2 linked regions of the Kineosporia succinea genome follow. The protein of the gene in region 1 binds, or shares a complex with, the protein of each later gene. Links are inferred from orthologs where the notes say so. Each region holds a gene or a part of one and is shown on either strand. Other genes may lie near its edges.

What was found. The genes of interacting proteins can lie anywhere in the genome.
Region 2: the proteins of J2S57_RS07260 (region 1) and mfd are in contact, whole or in part, in a crystal structure (PDB 4DFC), measured with the Escherichia coli proteins. The link is inferred for Kineosporia succinea from one-to-one orthologs.

The regions. Positions count from the first base shown.
Region 1 is NZ_JAUSQZ010000001.1:1,627,224-1,630,759, forward strand. Bases 60-3,140 are described here. They hold J2S57_RS07260 (ATP-binding cassette domain-containing protein), read right to left. Parts: upstream 2,758-3,140; coding sequence 361-2,757; downstream 60-360. Other genes in these bases: J2S57_RS07255 (hypothetical protein), read left to right, coding at 60-248; J2S57_RS07265 (acyltransferase), read right to left, coding at 2,899-3,140. Outside these bases: more of J2S57_RS07255, read left to right, coding at 1-59; more of J2S57_RS07265, read right to left, coding at 3,141-3,492. UniProt on the Escherichia coli protein: The UvrABC repair system catalyzes the recognition and processing of DNA lesions. UvrA is an ATPase and a DNA-binding protein. A damage recognition complex composed of 2 UvrA and 2 UvrB subunits scans DNA for abnormalities.
Region 2 is NZ_JAUSQZ010000001.1:1,514,659-1,519,257, reverse strand. Bases 395-4,538 are described here. They hold mfd (transcription-repair coupling factor), read left to right. Parts: upstream 395-729; coding sequence 730-4,338; downstream 4,339-4,538. Other genes in these bases: J2S57_RS06770 (SurA N-terminal domain-containing protein), read left to right, coding at 4,456-4,538. Outside these bases: J2S57_RS06780 (IS701 family transposase), read right to left, coding at 1-351; more of J2S57_RS06770, read left to right, coding at 4,539-4,599. UniProt on the Escherichia coli protein: Couples transcription and DNA repair by recognizing RNA polymerase (RNAP) stalled at DNA lesions. Mediates ATP-dependent release of RNAP and its truncated transcript from the DNA, and recruitment of nucleotide excision repair machinery to the damaged site.

The sequences.
Region 1 (3,536 bases):
ACCGGCTCGTGATCGACCAGGACCTCGATGCGGCGGCCCACCTGCCCGAGCCCGACGGCGCCGGGGACGCGATTCCGGCCACCGATCGGCTGCGCACCATCAATCAGGCCATCGGCTTTCTGCTGGAACGGGGCCTCACGCCGGAAGAGGGGTACCAGGAACTGGTGCGACGAGCCCGGGCCGACCACGGCAACATCTACGACCAGGCGGTCGCCGTGCTGAACCGGGCCGGGCACGAAGATCCCTGATCCGGTGCCTCACCGAGCACCCGCACCGGGCACTCGCACCACGCACCGGATCCGCGCCCCGGGATCTGCGAGTCGGCACTGAGCCTTCGCACCACGCGCCGGGCCTTGCGGATCAGGCGCCGACGTAGGCGGCCAGGTGCTGACCGGTCAGGGTCGAACCGTCGGCGACCAGATCGGCCGGGGTGCCCTCGAAGACGATGTGCCCGCCGTCGTGACCGGCGCCCGGCCCCAGATCGATGACCCAGTCGGCGTGCGCCATCACGGCCTGGTGGTGTTCGATGACGATCACCGACTTGCCCGAGTCGACGAGGCGGTCGAGCAGGCCCAGGAGCTGCTCGACGTCGGCCAGGTGCAGGCCGGTGGTGGGCTCGTCGAGGATGTAGACGCCCCCCTTCTCCCCCATGTGCGTGGCCAGTTTCAGACGCTGCCGCTCACCGCCCGACAGGGTGGTGAGCGGCTGGCCGAGGGTGAGGTAGCCCAGGCCGACGTCTTCCATCCGGTCGAGGATCTTGTGTGCGGCGGGCAGTTTCGCCTCGCCCGACTCGAAGAACGCCTCGGCCTCGGCCACCGGCATCGACAGCACCTCGCTGATGTCCTTGCCGCCGAACTTGTACTCCAGCACCGAGGCCTGGAACCGGCGGCCCTCGCACTCCTCGCACGGGGTGGCGACGCCGGCCATCATCGCCAGGTCGGTGTAGATCACCCCGTTGCCGTTGCAGACCGGGCAGGCGCCCTCCGAGTTGGGGCTGAACAGAGCGGGTTTGACGCCGTTGGCCTTGGCGAAGGCCTTGCGGATGGGCTCCAGCAGCCCGGTGTAGGTGGCCGGGTTGCTGCGCCGCGACCCGCGGATCGAGCTCTGGTCGATGGCGACCACGTCGTCCAGAGGGGCCACCGAACCGTGGATCAGCGAGCTCTTGCCCGAGCCGGCCACCCCGGTGACCACCACCAGGACACCCAGGGGGATGTCGACGTCCACCGACTTGAGGTTGTTGGCCTCGGCGCCCCGGATCTGCAGCACCTCCGCGGCCTCTCGCACCGACGGCTTCAGCTGCGACCGGTCGTCGAGGTGCTTGCCCGTGAGGGTGCCGCTGGAGCGCAGGCCCCCGACCGTCCCCTCGTAGACGACCTGCCCACCGCCGGTGCCGGCGCGCGGGCCGAGATCCACCACGTGGTCGGCGATCGCGATGGCCTCAGGCTTGTGCTCGACCACGAGCACGGTGTTGCCCTTGTCGCGCAGCTCGAGCAGCAGCTGGTTCATGCGCTGGATGTCGTGCGGGTGCAGGCCGATCGTGGGCTCGTCGAAGACGTAGGTGACGTCGGTGAGCGCGCTGCCGAGGTGACGAATCATCTTGGTGCGCTGCGACTCACCGCCCGACAGGGTGCCCGCGGGCCGGTCGAGGCTGAGGTAGCCGAGGCCGATCTCGACGAACGAGTCCAGGGTGTGGCTGAGCTTGCCGAGCAGCGGGGCCACGCTGGGTTCTCTCAATCCGGAGACCCACTGAGCCAGGTCGCTGATCTGCATCTGCGCGGCGTCGGCGATGCTGATGCCCTTGATCTTCACCGAGCGCGCACCCTCGGCCAGCCGGGTGCCGTCACACTCCGGGCAGGTCGTGAACGTGACGGCGCGCTCCACGAAGGCGCGCACGTGCGGCTGCAGCGAGTCGACGTCCTTCGAGAGCATCGACTTCTGGATCTTCGGCACCAGCCCCTCGTAGGTGATGTTGATGCCGTCGACCTTGATCTTGGTCGGCTCCTTGTAGAGCAGGTCGTGCAGCTCGCGCTTGGTGTACCTCTTGATCGGCTTGTCCGGGTCGAAGTAGCCGCTGCCGATGAAGATCCGGCCGTACCAGCCCTCCATGCTGTAACCCGGTATGGTGAAAGGGTTCTCGTTCAGCGACTGGTCTTCGTTGTACAGCTGGGACAGGTCGATGTCGTTGACCGAGCCGCGGCCCTCGCAGCGCGGGCACATGCCGCCCACCCGGGTGTACTCGGCCTTCACGGCCCGGGTGGCCGCCCCGCGCTCGACGGTGATCGCCCCGCTGCCCGAGGCCGAGGCCACGTTGAACGAGAACGCGCCGGGCCCGCCGATGTAGGGCTTGCCCAGCCGGCTGAACAGGATGCGGAGCATGGCGTGGGCGTCGGTCGCGGTACCCACGGTGGAACGCGGGTCGGCGCCCATGCGCTGCTGGTCGACGATGATCGCCGTGGTCAGGCCCTCGAGCACGTCGACGTCGGGGCGCGCGAGCGACGGCATGAAGCCCTGCACGAAACTGGAGTAGGTCTCGTTGATCAGGCGCTGCGACTCGGCTGCGATGGTGCCGAACACCAGCGAGCTCTTGCCCGAGCCGGAGACCCCGGTGAAGACCGTCAGGCGGCGCTTGGGCAGCTCGACACTGACGTCCTTGAGATTGTTCTGCCGGGCGCCGAGCACCCGGATGATCTCGTGGCTGTCGGCGACGTGTTCACCGGTGGGCTCGTCAACGGGCGGCTGCGGGGCGGCCTTGCTCATCGGGTCTCCAGAGGTCGGGGACGGGGCGCCGGTCCCTGGCATGGTGCCATGACGAAGCGCACCGGTTCGATCACGCCACGACGCTAGCGGCCCCCGCCGTCCCGTACTTCTCGATTCCTGATCAGCGCACGCCGGCCACCGTCACACGGTGGCGCGGACTGCCTCGACGACCTGCATCGCCTTCGGGTCGAGGTCGAGCCGCCCCTGACCGATACGGCGGGTCCAGACCACGTTGCTGCGCACCACCCGGGCGGGCACACCGGCCACCACGGACAGCGGCGGCACCTTGCCCGAGACGATCGCGCGGGCCCCGGCCACGCTGCCCGAACCGATCGAGGCGCCCTTCAGCACGATGGCCTGTTTGCCGAGCCAGACGTGGTCGCCGATCAGGATGGGCTTGTCGGGGTTGATGCGGTTGCCGCTGTCGATGTCGTAGATCGCGTGGGTGTCGGTGGTGCGGATCTCGACGGAGAACGAGAACATGCAGTCCTCACCGATGATCACGTCGGTGCCCTGGGCCACGACCAGCGCGGTCTCACAGGTCGAACCGGCCCCGATCTTGACGGTGGCCCCGCCGGACACGTTGATGTTCCACGTGCCCTTCACCCCGTCGGCGATGTGCAGGGCGCACGGCCCGGCGTTGTCACGCACCTTGATCTGGCCCTTGAACCCGGGATTCTCCGGGATCCGCAGATCGTGCCCGTCACCTTTGACATCCAGTCGCAACTGCTCCACGAGGCGGAGTCTTTCACAGACGCGTCCTAAATCGGGTGACTCGT
Region 2 (4,599 bases), 110 kb from region 1 along the record:
GTACTGACGTTCGACCGCTACCGCGTTGCGGCCCTTCTTGGGGAAGGCGATCTCGGTGAGGAAGAGGGTGCCCCCGGTGCGACCCCCGGCCTGAATCGCGATGGCGCGCAGCTCTTCGCGCACCGAGAACTCGTCCCACCGGGCGGAGGTGAGCAGGCGCTGCACCCCGTCCGCGCGGATTTCCCCGGAATAGTGACCGACCGTCTCGCCTCGTCGTAGACCGGCCGAATGGGCTCTGGGAAGGTCGACGAGATAGTTCCAGGCGCGCTTGCGCGGTTCGGCGCGACTGAAATTGTGTGCGATCCGATCGTAGACGACCTTCAGTGATCTCTCGTACGCGGGATCGTGCACGTGCCCCCTCCACAGATGCCCAGCGTCGTTCTCCCGCGAGTTACCCCGCGGGAATCGACCCGCCGGAATCCCGGCCCCGTGCCGGTGTGCGTTTCCGGATCCGGATCATTTTATGAGTCGGCCGGATTTGCGCCAGATCCCAGAAATTCTCCTTGCCACCACAGTGCGGTGTCGAACGCATATCTATGCCCTCCAGGTGTCGCCTAAATCCGCGTTCGGGCTGATGGCCTGCGGAAATCACCCCGGGTGGCACTTCGGCGCCCATCACGCCCCCGACCGGAATTCGCCGTAAGCTGACAACGGCCCGGACTGCTCGTGCAGTCCGGCGCGTTGTGCTGTTCGAAAATCGCCCCACATCCCCGCCGTAGCCCCGGAGCCATGAGCCTCACCGGAATCCTCGACCTGCTCGCCGCCGACCGCGCCGTGAACGATGTTCTGCGGATCGCCCGGGAGGGCGGCGAGCCCCTGCTCGACCTCACCGGCCCGCCCGGCCTGCGCGCACCCCTGGTCGCCGCGCTGGCCGGCGACGCGCCCGCGGGGGCCGCCCGCCCGGTCCTGGCGGTGACCGCCACCGGCCGGGAGGCCGAAGACCTGGCCGCGGCCCTGCGCTGTTTCCTGCCCGAGCACACCGTGGCCGAGTTCGGGGCCTGGGAGACGCTGCCGCACGAGCGTCTGAGCCCGCGCAGCGACACCGTGGGCCGCCGGATCGCGGTGCTGCGCCGCCTCGCCCACCCGGAGACCGACGAGCACGGCCCGGTGCGGGTCGTCGTCGCCCCGGTGCGGGCGGTGCTGCAGCCCGTGGTGGCCGGTCTCGGCGACCTCGAGCCGGTGGCCCTGCACCAGGGCCAGGAGGCCGAGCTCACCGACGTCGTGGAGCGCCTCGCCGCCGCGGCCTACAGCCGCACCGACCTGGTCGAGCGGCGCGGCGAGTTCGCCGTGCGCGGCGGCATCCTCGACGTCTTCCCGCCCACCGAGGAGCATCCGCTGCGGGTGGAGTTCTGGGGCGACGAGGTCGAGGAGATCCGTTACTTCGCGGTGGCCGACCAGCGCTCGCTGCAGGTCGCCGAGAGCGGGCTGTGGGCCCCGCCGTGCCGGGAACTGCTGCTGACCGACTCGGTGAAGCTGAAGGCGGCCGATCTCGCCGAGCGCCTGCCCGGCGTGGCCGACCTGCTCGGCAAGGTCGCGGCCGGCGTCGCCGTCGAGGGCATGGAGTCGCTGACCCCGGTGCTGGTCGACGCGATGGAGTCGGTGCTCGACGTGCTGCCGGAGGGCACCCACGTGGTGCTGGCCGACCCCGAGCGCATCCGGGCCCGGGCCCACGACCTGGTCGCCACCAGCGAGGAGTTCCTGCAGGCGAGCTGGCTGAGCGCGGCCGCGGGCAGCGCGGTGCCGGTCGACCTGGAGCCGGTCCTGGGCACCGGCTCGTTCTGGACGCTGGCCGACGTGCGCGCCCACGCCCTCAAGCAGGGCCTGCCCTGGTGGACGATCTCGCCGTTCGGCCTGGACGAGACCGGGCAGGCGGCGCACGACGAGGGTGACGAGGGCGCGGTCGTCCTGGTGCCCGAGATCAACGCCCCCGAGCCGTACCGCGGCGACCGGGAGCGGGCCATCGCGGACATCGGCCGCTGGCTGCACGACGGCTGGCGGGTCGCCGTGATCACCGAGGGCGGCGGCCTGGCCCGGCGCGTGGTCGAGATGCTGACCGAGGCCGACCTGGCCGCGGTGACGGTCGAATCGCTGGACGAGCCTCCCGCGCCCTCGGTCGCCGCGGTCGGGACCGGCCGTCTGGGGCAGGGTTTCATCGCCCCGGCGCAGCAGTTCGCGGTGCTCACCGAGACCGACCTGACCGGTGGGTCGGCGCCCGGCACCACCACCAAGGACATGCGCCGCATGCCCGCGCGGCGCAAGAACGTCGTCGACCCGATGCAGCTCACCACCGGCGACAACGTGGTGCACGAGCAGCACGGCGTGGGCAAGTTCGTGGAGCTGGTGCAGCGCACGGTCGGCGGGGCCACCCGCGAGTACCTGGTGATCGAGTACGCGCCGAGCAAGCGGGGCCAGCCGGGCGACCGGCTGTTCGTGCCCACCGACGCGCTCGACCAGGTCACCCGCTACGTGGGCGGCGAGCAGCCGACGCTGAACAAGCTCGGCGGCACCGACTGGGCCAAGACCAAGGGCCGGGCCCGCAAGGCGGTCAAGCAGATCGCCGGCGAGCTGATCCAGCTCTACTCGGCGCGGATGGCCACGAGCGGCCACGCGTTCGGGCCCGACACGCCCTGGCAGCGCGAGCTGGAAGACGCCTTCGCCTACGTGGAGACGCCCGACCAGCTGGTCACCATCGACGAGGTCAAGCAGGACATGGAGAAGACGGTCCCGATGGACCGGCTGATCTGTGGTGACGTCGGCTACGGCAAGACCGAGATCGCGGTGCGGGCGGCGTTCAAGGCGGTGCAGGACGGCAAGCAGGTGGCCGTGCTGGTGCCGACCACGCTGCTCGTGCAGCAGCACCTCGACACCTTCGTCGAGCGGTACGTGAACTTCCCGGTGAACGTGAAGGGCCTGTCCCGGTTCTCGAGCGAGGCCGAGGCCCGCGCGGTCAAGGAGGGCATCACCGACGGCTCGGTCGACGTGGTCATCGGTACCCACCGGCTGCTCACCGGCGAGATCACGTTCAAGGACCTGGGCCTGGTGGTGATCGACGAGGAGCAGCGCTTCGGCGTCGAGCACAAGGAGCGCCTGAAGCAGCTGCGCACCAACGTCGACGTGCTGGCGATGAGCGCCACGCCGATCCCGCGCACACTCGAGCTGGCCGTCACCGGAATCCGTGAGATGTCCACGCTGGCCACGCCTCCCGAGGAGCGGCACCCGGTGCTGACCTTCGTGGGGGGTTACGACGAGCGGCAGATCTCGGCCGCCATCCGGCGTGAGCTGCTGCGTGAGGGGCAGGTCTTCTTCATCCACAACCGGGTGGAGTCGATCGACCGCACCGCCGCGCGGCTGCACGAGCTGGTGCCCGAGGCCCGCATCGCCACCGCCCACGGCAAGATGGGTGAGCACCAGCTCGAGCAGGTGATGGTCGACTTCTGGGAGAAGCGCTTCGACGTGCTGGTCTGCACGACCATCATCGAGACCGGCCTGGACATCTCCAACGCCAACACGCTGATCCTGGAACGCGCCGACATGATGGGCCTTTCGCAGCTGCACCAGCTGCGCGGCCGGGTCGGCCGAGGGCGGGAGCGGGCCTACGCCTACTTCCTCTACCCGAGCGAGAAGCCCCTCACCGAAACGGCTCTCGACCGTCTGCAGACCATCGCGGCGAACACCGACCTGGGCGCCGGTATGCGCGTCGCGATGAAAGACCTGGAGATCCGCGGCGCCGGTAACCTTCTCGGCGGTGAGCAGTCCGGGCACATCGCGGGCGTCGGGTTCGACCTCTACATCCGGCTGGTCGGCGAGGCCGTGGCCGAGTTCCGCGGTGAGAACGAGCAGGAGCACCAGGAGGTCAAGATCGACCTCCCGGTCGACGCGCACCTGCCCACGGCCTACCTGCCCGACGAGCGGCTGCGTCTGGAGGCCTACCGCAAGCTGGCCGAGGTCTCGTCCGACGAGGCGCTGGACGCCGTGAAGGCCGAGCTGGTCGACCGTTACGGCCCACTGCCCGACGTGGTCACGAACCTGCTCGAGGTCGCCCGGCTGCGGATCCTGGCCCGGCAGGCGGGGCTCTCGGAGATCACGACGATGGGCAAGGCGATCCGGTTCGGCCCGATCGACCTGCCCGACTCGGCCCGCATGCGGCTGCACCGGCTCTACCCGGGCACGCAGGACAAGCCCGCCACCAAGACGGTGCTGGTGCCGGGCCCGACGACGGCCCGCATCGGTGGCCGGCCGCTGCGTGACGTGGCGGTGCTGACCTGGGCGCGCGAGTTCATCGAGTCGGTGCTGCTGAACTCGGTGAGGGCGGCGGCGACGGTGGGCACCAAGCGCTGAACCACTGATCAACTGATGGCGGACGCGTCGGGGCACCGACGCGTCCGCCATCGGGTTTTGTTGTGAAGGTCACCCTTACCCTCCAGTGGCTCGTGCGTGAGCGGTAGCATCCCGAGCGTGATTGCGACCCGGCGCCGGGTGGGCGCTCTAGTGGCTGGTGTTCTTGCTCTGACGCTCGCGGGCTGCGGCAGCAGCCAGGCCGGGGCGGCCGCGGTCATCGGTGACCGCCGGATCCCCGTCTCCGACGTGCAAGACGGATTC